Regions from separate parts of the Burkholderia sp. MSh2 genome, predicted to be linked through region 1. Evidence: riboswitches for the same ligand, from Rfam matches in the RefSeq annotation. Region 1 holds a riboswitch; the other holds the start of a gene.
What was found. Region 1 has a riboswitch for thiamine pyrophosphate ahead of GQ57_RS20255 (FAD-dependent oxidoreductase). Riboswitches for the same ligand answer to the same signal wherever they lie in the genome.
Positions count from the first base shown of each region.

Region 2: linked by a shared signal. The riboswitch ahead of thiC (phosphomethylpyrimidine synthase ThiC) and the one ahead of GQ57_RS20255 (FAD-dependent oxidoreductase) in region 1 are both predicted to bind thiamine pyrophosphate.

Region 1 covers NZ_JPGM01000031.1:29,866-35,753, forward strand. The annotation lists gene thiE (thiamine phosphate synthase) at 1-364, opposite strand, end outside; gene GQ57_RS20245 (thiazole synthase) at 361-1,176, opposite strand; gene thiS (sulfur carrier protein ThiS) at 1,215-1,412, opposite strand; gene GQ57_RS20255 (FAD-dependent oxidoreductase) at 1,445-2,581, opposite strand; TPP riboswitch at 2,807-2,930, opposite strand; gene GQ57_RS20260 (ABC transporter ATP-binding protein/permease) at 3,188-4,957, shown strand; gene GQ57_RS20265 (SDR family NAD(P)-dependent oxidoreductase) at 4,954-5,730, shown strand; gene GQ57_RS20270 (MFS transporter) at 5,865-5,888, shown strand, end outside.
Region 2 covers NZ_JPGM01000014.1:37,936-43,823, reverse strand. The annotation lists gene GQ57_RS10740 (methyl-accepting chemotaxis protein) at 1-1,050, shown strand, start outside; gene GQ57_RS10735 (molybdopterin-dependent oxidoreductase) at 1,081-1,869, opposite strand; gene GQ57_RS10730 (cytochrome b/b6 domain-containing protein) at 1,899-2,531, opposite strand; gene GQ57_RS10725 (pentapeptide MXKDX repeat protein) at 2,619-2,864, opposite strand; TPP riboswitch at 3,133-3,249, shown strand; gene thiC (phosphomethylpyrimidine synthase ThiC) at 3,374-5,305, shown strand; gene GQ57_RS10715 (glycine zipper 2TM domain-containing protein) at 5,540-5,752, shown strand.

The sequences.
Region 1 (5,888 bases):
GCGCGAAACCGCAATCCAGAAACGCGGCGAGCGCCGCGATCCAGTCGTCCGCGAGCGGATGCGCGGCTTCGAGCGCGTAGCGCGCGCCCGCCGCGTGCAGCACCGCGCCCCGCTCATCGAATTCGATCGCAACCGCATCCGGCGCCGCGGGCCGCGAAACGGCCGACGCACGCGCCCGCGCGTCGTGATCGCCCGCCGACACGATCAGCACGTCGCCTTGGGCCGGCGCGCCCGGCACCGCCACGCAGAGCCGCCACGGCGCCGCATCGCCCGGCCAGTCGCCAAGCCGCGCGCGAATCTGCTCGGCCGCTTCGGCCAGTTCGTCGGCCGGCGGCCAGAATGCATCGGCGAAGCGCGCGCTCATACACCACCTCCGTCCTGGTGCCAGAACGGCATCCCGACGACCGGCGTGCTCGCGTGCGCGGTCTCGCGCGTGTCCATCGGGCCGGCGAGATACGCGGCGCGGCCGGCCTCGACGCCCTGCGCAAATGCGCGCGCCATGATCTCGGGGTGGGTGGCCTGCGAGACTGCCGTATTCAGCAGCACGCCGTCGAAACCCCACTCCATCACCTGGCACGCGTGCGACGGCACGCCGAGCCCCGCGTCGATGATCAGCGGCACGTCGGGCAGCCGCTCGCGCAGCACGCGCAGGCCGTACGGATTCACGACCCCCTTGCCCGTGCCGATCGGCGCGCCCCACGGCATCAGCGCCTCGCAGCCGACGTCGAGCAGGCGCCGGCCGATCACCAGATCCTCGGTGCAGTAAGGCAGCACCTTGAAACCGTCCTTGACCAGCAGCGTGGCGGCTTCGATCAGCCCGATCGGGTCGGGCTGCAGCGTGTAGTCGTCGCCGATCAGTTCGAGCTTGATCCAGTCGGTGCCGAACACCTCCCGCGCCATGTGCGCGGTCGTCACGGCTTCGGCGACGGTCTGGCAGCCGGCCGTGTTCGGCAGCAACGGCACCGCGTGGCGCTTGAGCAGGTCGAAGAAACCGGCCTCCGCCGTGCCGCCCGTCATCTGGCGGCGCAGCGCGACCGTCACCATCCCGGGGCGCGACGCCTCGATCGAATCGGACAGCGACTGCAGCGACGGATAGCGCGACGTGCCGATCAGCACGCGGCTTGCGAAGGTTTCGCCGTACAGCGTCAGCGCGTCGGCGGAGAGGGGGGACGTCATGTCGTTTTCCTGGAAGAGCGGGGACGAACCGGCGGCGCTCAGCCGCCCGCGACGGGGTGCACCACGTCGAGCTTGTCGCCCGCCGCGAGCACGCGCGCCGCATGCTGCGTGCGCGCGACGAAGTTGCCGTTCAGCGCGACCGCGTACGGCGGACGCGCGCCGTACGCGACGAGCGCGTCCGCCACCGTCGCGCCGTCGGGCAACGTCAGGGTCTGTTGGTTGATCTGGATATCCATGAGGCTTCGTCGGAATCGGGTGGCGGCGCGCGTCAGGCCGGCTGGCGCGCGTCGTCGCGGTGATGAAGGAGCGTCGGCCAGCGCGCGGCGTCGCGCCACGCGGCGAATGCGTCGGCGTCGCCGAACGCGCCGCCGAGCGCGGCTTCGGCGAGCGCGGCCGCCGCGTGCGCGACTTCCGGCGCGATCATGAAGCCGTGCCGGTACAGGCCGTTGACGGCGAGCGTCGACGCGCCGTCCCAGATCACCGCCGGGCGATGATCGGGCAGCGTCGGCCGGCACTGCGCATTGAGTTCGAGGATGCGCGCCTCGCCGAATGCCGGGTGCACGGAGAATGCCGCGCTCAGCAGTTCGAGCGCGGAGCGCACGCTGACGGGCGACATGTCCTCGCCCTCCACCTCGGTTGCGCCGATCACATAGAGATCGTCCTGCTTCGGCGCGATGTACAGCGGATAGCGCGGATGCAGCAGCCGCACGGGCCGCGTGAGCCCGATGCCGGGCGCATGCACGCGCGCGACTTCGCCGCGGATTCCGCGCAGCGCCGGCAGCGCGGGTTTCGCGCCGAGCCCGCGGCAATCGATCGTGAAATGCGCGGCGGGCAGGTGCGCGTCGTCGATCGCGACGTGCCAGTGCAGCTCGACGCCGCGTTCGGCAAGGCCGGCCGCGAGCGCCCGCAGCGCCTGCCGGTTGTCGAGCTGGCCTTCGCGCGGCAGCAGCAGGCCGCGCGCGAAGCGGCCGGCGAGCGCCGGCTCGGCCGCGTCGACTTGCGCGCCGGCGAGCGACACGAAGCCGCCGTCGAACAGGTCGGCCGGCGCGTTCGCGCGCACGCGCCGCTCGAACAGCGGCGCCTCCCCGCGGTCGGCGTGGTGCCAGACGACGAGCGTGCCGTGATGCTGGAAGAAGACGGGCTCGGGCAGTTCCGCGAGCCACTGCGGCCAGCGCGCGAGCGACGCGACGCCGAGCTCGGTGATCAGCAGCTCCGCGCTCGCCGCTTCCGCGAGCGGCGCGAGCATCGCGGCCGCGATCCACGCGGCCGACTGTTCGCCGTCCGGGCCGCCGCGTTCGTAGAGCGCGACGCGATGCCCGCCGCCCGCAAGCCGCCACGCGACCAGACGACCGACGAGGCCGCCGCCGAGCACCGCGAAATCGGGCCGGGAATCCAGGGCGTTCATCGTGCGCCCTCCACGCGAGCGCGCGCGACGAACGTCGATACGCACGCGCCGCCGCGAGCGAACACGCCCGGCATCGGGCCGGGAGACATGCAAAAGACTGAAGATTGTGCGGTCATCATTCCTTCCGTAACGCGCAATGCGCGTACCCAAAAGGACGAAACCGGCAGCATAGGCCGGCCGGGCGGGACTCGGGCGCTGACCATGTGGGATGGCAGCCAGCGCGGCCCGGCGGGATCAGAAACTTCCCTCGCCGGTATTACCCGGATCGGGTGCGAAGGGTCTTTCTCAGCCTCGCCGCGCTACCCGGAACATCTGCCGGCCGCGCCACGAAGCACCCCTGTTTCGTCGTCGGCCATTAGACCATAAAAGCGGAAAGCGCCGCAAACTGTCCCCCTTGCGGCAAATTCGCCGCCGCGCCGCGCCGCTCTGGCACAATGCCCGCAAGCGGCCGGTTGCCGCGTCACCGCCGGCCCTTAAGTGCCGTTTAAGACGCGCGGGCGACCATCCGGACACCCGCCGTCAGTCGGCGCCGCGTCCCGGCATGCCGTATCGCGGCGCGCGCCCGGCTTCGCCCGGCCCGCGCGCCGGCTACTCATCAGGAAGCACATGACCCAATCGATCGATCCCGTCCGCTCCGCCTCCGACGCGCCGCAGGACGAGCGCCCGATATCCGCGTGGAGCCTCATCAAGCCCTACTGGATATCGTCCGAATGGAAAATCGCGTGGGGCCTGATGGTCGCGATCATCGCGATCAACCTCTGCGTGGTCTGGATCAACGTCCGGCTGAACAAGTGGAACGCGGAGTTCTACAACGCGCTGCAGTCGAAGGACGTCCACGACTTCCCGAACCTGCTGATGCAGTTCTCGGCGCTCGCATTCGCCTTCATCATCCTCGCCGTGTACGGCCGCTACCTGCGGCAGATGCTCGGCTTCCGCTGGCGCCAGTGGCTCACCGACCGCTTCCTCGGCCAGTGGCTCGGCGATCGCGCGTTCTACCGGATCGAGCGCGACCGGCTCGCCGACAACCCCGACCAGCGGATCACCGACGATCTCCAGTCGTTCGCGACGACCACGCTCGCGCTGTCGCTCGACCTGCTGTCGACGGTCGTCACGCTCGTGTCGTTCATCACGATCCTGTGGTCGCTCGCCGGCGCGCTGACGTTCACGCTCGGCGCGACGCCGATCTCGATTCCGGGCTACATGGTATGGGCGGCCGCGCTGTACGCGGTGGTCGGCTCGCTGATCATCCAGAAGGTCGGCCATCCGCTCGTATCGATCAACTACCAGCAGCAGCGCGTCGAGGCCGATTTCCGCTTCGGGCTGATCCGCGTGCGCGAAAACGCCGAGCAGATCGCGTTCTACGACGGCGAGAAGACCGAGACCGGCAACGCGCAAAACCTCTTCATGCGCATCCGCGACAACTGGTGGCGCGTGATGAAGTACACGAAACGGCTCACGTTCGTGCTGAGCTTCTACGGGCAGATCGCGATCATCTTCCCGCTCGTCGTCGCCGCGCCGCGTTATTTCGCCGGTGCGTTCTCGTTCGGCGTGCTGATGCAGATCTCGTCCGCGTTCGGCACCGTCAGCGATTCGTTCTCGTGGTTCATCAACAGTTACTCGACCCTCGTCGAATGGCGCGCCACCGTCAACCGTCTGCGCGAATTCAAGCGCGTGATGGGCACGTCGCACCTGAGGGAAAGCCTGTCGCCCGCGACCGAGCACGGCGGCATCAACCTGCACTACGTCGACGCCGCGAAGCTGTCGACGTCGTCGCTCAGGCTCGCGCTGCCGAACGGCAACGCGCTCGCGAACATCGGCAGCGTCACGATCGAGCCCGGCTCGCGCTGGCTCGTGATCGGCAAATCGGGTTCCGGCAAGAGCACGTTCATGCGCGCGCTCGCGGGCCTGTGGCCGTTCGGCGACGGCGCGATCGACGCGCCAGTCGGCGCGCGGATGATGTTCGTGCCGCAGACGAGCTACCTGCCGATCGGCACGCTGAAGGCCGCGCTCACCTACCCGGCGACGCCCGACGCATTCAGCGACGAAGCCTGCCGCGACGCACTGCGCGCGTGCCGCCTCGAGGATTACGTCGAGCGCCTCGACGAGTCCGCCCACTGGACCCGCGTGCTGTCGCCGGGCGAGCAGCAGCGTCTTGCCGGCGCGCGCGTGCTGCTGCACAAGCCCGACTTCCTGTTCCTCGACGAAGCCACCAGCGCGCTCGACGCCGACAACGAAGCCCGCCTCTACCACCTGTTCGCCGAGCGGCTGCCCAGGGCCGCGATCGTCAGCATCGCGCACCGCGAATCGCTGGCCGCGTTCCACGGCGGCACGATCAACGTCGAACGCATCAACGACGACGACAAGGTCGCCGCGTGAGCGCACGCGCCGCGCCCCCCGTGCGGATCGCGCTGATCACCGGCGCCGGCTCGGGGATCGGCGCGGCGCTCGCGCGACGGCTCGCGGCGCCCGGCGTCGCGCTGGCGCTGCATGCGCGCGGCGCGGACGATGCCGCACGGGCCCGGCTCGCCGAAGTCGAGCGCGCGTGCACGGCGGCCGGCGCGGCATGCATCGCGCTTACCGGCGATCTCGCCGAGCCGGGCGTCGCCGCCTCGCTCGTCGACGCCGCCGCCGCCCGCTTCGGCGGGCTCGATCATCTCGTCGCCAACGCGGGCTTCGCCGCACGGCAGACCTTTTCCGGCCTTGCCGCCGACACGCTCGCGTCCGCGTTCGCGGCCATGCCCGGCGCGTTTTCCGCGCTCGCGGGCCGTGCGCGGCCGCTGCTCGAGACGTCGGTCGCGCCGCGGATCGTCGCGGTCAGCTCGTTCGTCGCGCACCGCTACCGCGCCGATGCGCCGTTCGCGGCCACCGCCGCCGCGAAGGCCGCGCTCGAGTCGCTCGTGCGCTCCGCGGCCGCCGAATTCGCCGGGCACGGCATCACCGTCAACGCGGTCGCACCGGGTTTCACGCGCAAGGACCACGGGCCGAGCGCCGGCAACGCCGCCGCGTGGGCGCAGGCCGAACAGGCGACGCCGCTCGGCCGGATCGCCGAGCCCGACGACGTCGCCGCGCTGATCGCGTTCCTGCTGTCGGACGCCGCGCGGCAGATCACCGGTCAGATCGTCCACGTCGACGGCGGCCTGACGCTCTGACGCGGCGCCGCCCGCCCCCGCTCCTCATATTCCCGGGCGAATCCGCATCGGCTTTTTGGCCAGCGGCCTCGCGACCGTAAAATGACTGCCGCACGGCGGCGCGCCAGGGGACGAGACAAGAGGGGGCAGCAAGCATGCAGGCATTCCAGTGGTTCACC
Region 2 (5,888 bases), on a different contig from region 1:
CAGCGCATCGCCGACGGCCACCTCGAGAACTCGATCGAGATCCGCTCGAACGACGAGTTCGGCCACCTGCTGGACGCGCTGCGCCAGATGGATACGCAGCTCGCGCGCGTCGTGCGCGGGATCAAGACGTCGAGCGACTCGATCCTGACCGCGTCCGGCGAAATTGCCGCGGGCAACATGGACCTGTCGTCGCGCACCGAGGAGCAGGCCGCGTCGCTCGAGGAAACCGCCGCGAGCATGGAAGAGCTGACCGCGACGGTCAAGCAGAACTCGGAGAATGCACGCCAGGCGACGACGCTCGCCACCAACGCGTCGGACGTCGCCGACTCCGGCAGCGAAGTCGTCGAGCGGATGCTGTCGACGATGCACGACATCACCGCGAGCTCGACGAAGATCGCCGACATCACCGGCCTCATCGAGAGCATCGCGTTCCAGACCAACATCCTCGCGCTGAACGCCGCGGTCGAAGCCGCGCGCGCCGGCGAACAGGGGCGCGGCTTCGCGGTCGTCGCGGGCGAGGTGCGCAGTCTCGCGCAGCGCGCGTCGAGCGCCGCGAAGGAAATCAAGGAACTGATCCAGCAGTCGGTCGAAACCGTGCGCGACGGCTCCGACCAGGCCGAGGCGGTCGGCCGCACGATGGGCGACGTACGCCAGGCGATCCGCCGGGTCGCCGACATCAACGCCGAGATCTCGGCCGCGTCCGACGAACAGAGCCGCGGCATCGAGCAGGTCAACGTCGCGGTCGGCCAGATGGACGAAGTCACGCAGCAGAACGCGGCGCTCGTCGAACAGGCGTCGGCGGCCGCGCAATCGCTCGAACAGCAGGCCGCCGAACAGAAGCGCGCGGTCGCGGTATTCAAGCTTGCCGGCGATCAAGGCACGGCAGCGGCAGCGGCGGCAGCCGCGCCCGCGCACGGCGCACCGAAGGTCGTGCGCCGCCCGGCCCCGGCCCGCGTCGCCGCGCCGCGCGCGACGGCGCCGGCGCCGGCGCCGGCAACCACGCTCGCGACTGCGGGCGCGGCGGGCCGCGACGACTGGGAAACGTTCTGATCGCACGCAGGCGGCCCGCGTGCGGGCCGCCTACGACCCGCCGAACCAGTTGTATCCCTGGTCGACCCAATACCCGCCCGGATACGTGTCGGTAACGAACATCTCCATGATGTGCTTCGGGTTCTTGTAGCCGAGCTTGGTCGGCATCCGCAGCTTCATCGGAAAGCCGAACTCCGCCGGCAACCGCCGCCCGTCGTATTCGAACGCCAGCAGCGTCTGCGGATGCAGCGCGGTCGGCATGTCGATGCTTTCGTAATAGTCGTCCGCGCATTTGAAACCGACGTATTTCGCGCTCGTGTCCGCGCCGACGCGCCGCAGAAACGCGCCGAACGGCGTGCCGCCCCAGCGCCCGATCGCGCTCCACCCTTCCACGCAGATATGTCGCGTGATCTGCTCCGCGTGCGGCAGCGCATACAGCTCGTCGAGCGCCCACACGCGCTTGCCGGTCACGCGGCCCGACAGCACGAGGCGATAGGTCGACGCGTCGACGTGCGGCACGTCGTCGATCCCGTAGTACGCGTTGAACGGGAACGGCCGCGTGAGGTCGGCTTCGGTGTAGGTCGGCGCGAGCCGTTCGCCGCTGAACAGCCAGGCCTGCACGCGATCGTTCATGCGCGACACCGTCGCGAGGAACGTCTCGACCGACGCATCGTCCTCCAACGTGCAGCCGGTCAGCATCGTCAGCCCGCCGAGCGTCAGGAGGCGCCGGTTGAACAGCCGCCGCGACGGCATCGCCAGCTCGCGGCGCAGGTCGAGTTCGAGCGATGTCCGGTCGAGCGTCCAGCGCGAGCCGTCGCGCGTGTTTTCGGATTCCGACATGATGCGTTCCTTCACCCGGGGTTGACCGGTCAGCGCCCGCGCAGCATCGCGAGCAGCGAGCGCGGCACCCGCAGCGCCATCGCGACGTGCACGACGAAGAACGCGACGAGCAGCGACATCGCCCAGAAATGCACGACCCGCGCGTTGTCGTAGCCGCCGAACAGTTCGCGCAGCAGCGGGAATTGCACGGACTTCCAGATCGTGAGCCCCGACAGCACCAGCACGACGAGATCGACGATGGCGGTCAGGTACGCGGCGCGCTGCACCGCGTTGTAGACGCCCGGATCGTCGTGCGACAGCCGCCCGCCGAGCGCGGCGCGCAGGTCGCGCCACACCGAGGCCGGCGTGACGGGCAGCATCTTGCGCGCGAAGCGGCCCGTCGCGATCGACATCGCGAGATAGAAGACCCCGTTGCCGACCAGCAGCCACATCGCCGCGAAATGCCATTGCAGCGCGCCGCCAAGCCAGCCGCCGAGCGTGAGGCCGGGAGGAAACGCAAACGGCGGATAGAGCGGCGACGCATCGTAGATGCGCCAGCCGGACAGCGCCATCAGGATCGCCGCGAGCGCGTTCAGCCAGTGGCTCGCGCGCACCCACGGCGGATGGATCGGGCGCGCGGGCGGCGTGGCGGCCGCGCGCCCGCCAGCGGGTACGGGTTGCATGATCGAGACTCCCGGAATGCGTCGCCGGGACGCCGTGCGGGCGGCCGCCGTGCGACGCACGCGCCGGCCGCGCCGCGTCCGCCCTCGTCAGTTCGACGGCGCCATCTTGTCGCCCGACGCCTTGCCCATCGCGTCGTGCGCCATCGCGTCCTTCTTCATCGCGTGCTTCTTCATGCCGCCCTTCTTCATCGCGTCATGGCCCATCGCATCCTTCGACATCGCGTCCTTCGACATCGACGAACCTTGCTGCGACATCGCGTCGTTCTGCGCATACGCGCCGGTGGCGATCGAGGCGAAAGCGGCGACGCAGGCGGCGATCAGTACTTTTTTCATCACATCTCTCCCGAACATGGGTTTAAGGAGCCGAATAGACGGACGACGCCACCGGAAATGACAGCCGCCGCGAAAAGTTTTTTCCGGACCGCGCGAAGGCGCGCCATGCTGCGCCGCTTCCGCACCGCCGGCCGAACCGCGGGCCGTGCGGCAGCGATGCGCGCCGGCGTTTCGACGGGCCGTCGTGCCGCCCGCGATGCTGCGGCCGCACCGGGGCAACCGATCCGCCCCCGGTTGAAACCGCCGCGAAGCCGGTGTATCGTGTGCGCTGCTAACGCGGGGGTCCTGCAATGCGCTCGGTCAAACAACCGGCATTGCGGGTGAGAAATACCCTTTGAACCTGATCTGGATAATGCCAGCGCAGGGAAGCGTACGGATTTCGCCGCCATCCCTCTGACGAAATCCGCCGCCTCACCAAGCCTCGTCTCCTGCTTAGCTCGAGCCCCACATTCGTCAAGGGCTCCGGGCAAGCGCCGAAGCGCCTGCCCGGCGCTCATACAGGAGATTGCATGAACGCCAATCCGAAGTTTCTGTCCGCCGACGCCCACGTCGACGCCGCCGCGGTCGCGCCGCTGCCCAATTCGCGCAAGGTCTATGTGACCGGCTCGCAGCCCGACATCCGCGTGCCGATGCGCGAGATCACGCAGTCGGACACGCCGACCGGCTTCGGCGGCGAGAAGAACCCGCCGATCTACGTGTACGACACGTCGGGCCCGTACACCGACCCGGACGCGCAGATCGACATCCGCGCGGGCCTGCCGGCGCTGCGCCAGCGCTGGATCGACACCCGCGGCGACACCGAGGCGCTGCCGGGCCTGTCGAGCCGGTACGGCCTCGAGCGCGCGGCCGATCCGGCCACCGCCGAGCTGCGTTTCCCGGGCCTGCACCGCAACCCGCGCCGCGCGCAAGCCGGCAAGAACGTCACGCAGATGCACTACGCGCGCCAGGGCATCGTCACGCCGGAGATGGAATACATCGCGATCCGCGAGAACCAGCGCCGCGCCGAATACCTGGAAAGCCTGAAGGCCAGCGGCCCGAACGGCGCGAAGCTGGCCGCGATGATGGGCCGCCAGCACCCGGGCCAGGCATTCGGTGCAAGCGCGTTCGGCGCGAACGCCCCGGCCGAGATCACGCCGGAATTCGTGCGCTCGGAAGTGGCGTGCGGCCGCGCGATCATCCCCGCGAACATCAACCACCCGGAATCGGAGCCGATGATCATCGGCCGCAACTTCCTCGTGAAGATCAACGCGAACATCGGCAACTCGGCCGTGACGTCGTCGATCGGCGAGGAAGTCGACAAGATGACGTGGGCCATCCGCTGGGGCGGCGACACGGTGATGGACCTGTCGACCGGCAAGCACATCCATGAAACGCGCGAGTGGATCATCCGCAACAGCCCGGTGCCGATCGGCACGGTGCCGATCTACCAGGCGCTGGAAAAGGTCAACGGCAAGGCCGAGGACCTGACCTGGGAAATCTTCCGCGACACGCTGATCGAGCAGGCCGAGCAAGGCGTCGACTACTTCACGATCCACGCGGGCGTGCGCCTGCAGTACGTGCCGCTCACCGCGAACCGGATGACGGGCATCGTGTCGCGCGGCGGCTCGATCATGGCGAAGTGGTGCCTCGCGCATCACAAGGAAAGCTTCCTGTACGAACACTTCGAAGAGATCTGCGAGATCATGAAGGCGTACGACGTCAGCTTCTCGCTCGGCGACGGCCTGCGCCCCGGCTCGATCTACGACGCGAACGACGAAGCGCAGCTCGGCGAGCTGAAGACGCTCGGCGAACTCACGCAGATCGCGTGGAAGCACGACGTGCAGGTGATGATCGAAGGCCCCGGCCACGTGCCGATGCAGCTGATCAAGGAGAACATGGATCTCCAGCTCGACTGGTGCAAGGAAGCGCCGTTCTACACGCTCGGGCCGCTGACCACCGACATCGCGCCGGGTTACGACCACATCACGTCGGGCATCGGCGCCGCGATGATCGGCTGGTTCGGCACCGCGATGCTGTGCTACGTGACGCCGAAGGAACACCTGGGCCTGCCGAACAAGGACGACGTGAAGGAAGGCATCATCACGTACAAGCTCGCCGCGCACGCCGCCGACCTCGCCAAGGGCCACCCGGGCGCGCAGGTGCGCGACAACGCGCTGTCGAAGGCGCGCTTCGAGTTCCGCTGGGAAGACCAGTTCAACATCGGTCTCGATCCGGACAAGGCGCGCGAATTCCACGACGAAACGCTGCCCAAGGATTCGGCGAAGGTCGCGCACTTCTGCTCGATGTGCGGCCCGCACTTCTGCTCGATGAAGATCACGCAGGACGTGCGCGAGTTCGCGGCGCAACAGGGCGTGTCGGAAACCGACGCGCTGAAGAAGGGGATGGAAGTCAAGGCGGTCGAGTTCGTCAAGACCGGCGCCGAGATCTATCACCGCCAGTAAGCGAACGTTGCGATCCGCACCGGATCGCCGCGCGCTGCACGAAGCCCGCTTTCGAGCGGGCTTTTTTGCGCATGCCGCGCGCCGGCCGGCCGGCTGGAAACAATTGATTACGAAACCGCGCGAGCCTTAACAAGTCCTTACAGCAGCGCCGCGGCACGCCGCGTAGATTGGATTCGTGCGTGGCCGCCAGCCGGTCGCGCACCCTCCCCGTTCACTACCGCAAGGACAACGATCATGAATGCGATTCGGCGTATTGGGGCATGCGCGCTCGTCGTCGCAACGGTGGCCGGCCTGTCGGCCTGCGACTCGATGACGACGCGCCAGCGCGACACGGCCATCGGCGCGGGTATCGGCGGCGTCGCCGGCGCGGCAATCGGCGGCAGCGCGCTGTCGACGCTGGGCGGCGCGGCGGCCGGCGGCATCATCGGCAACCAGGTCGGCAAGTAAGCGGCGCGCCGCGGCTTTTCGGCCGGACGGCGTTTCCGCGGCGCGGCGGCGCCGTTTTCGCATGCGGCGCCGCAACGTGGCCCGCAGCGGGCGCGGAAACGATCCGTTACCGTTTGGCACACCGTGTCATCGGGGC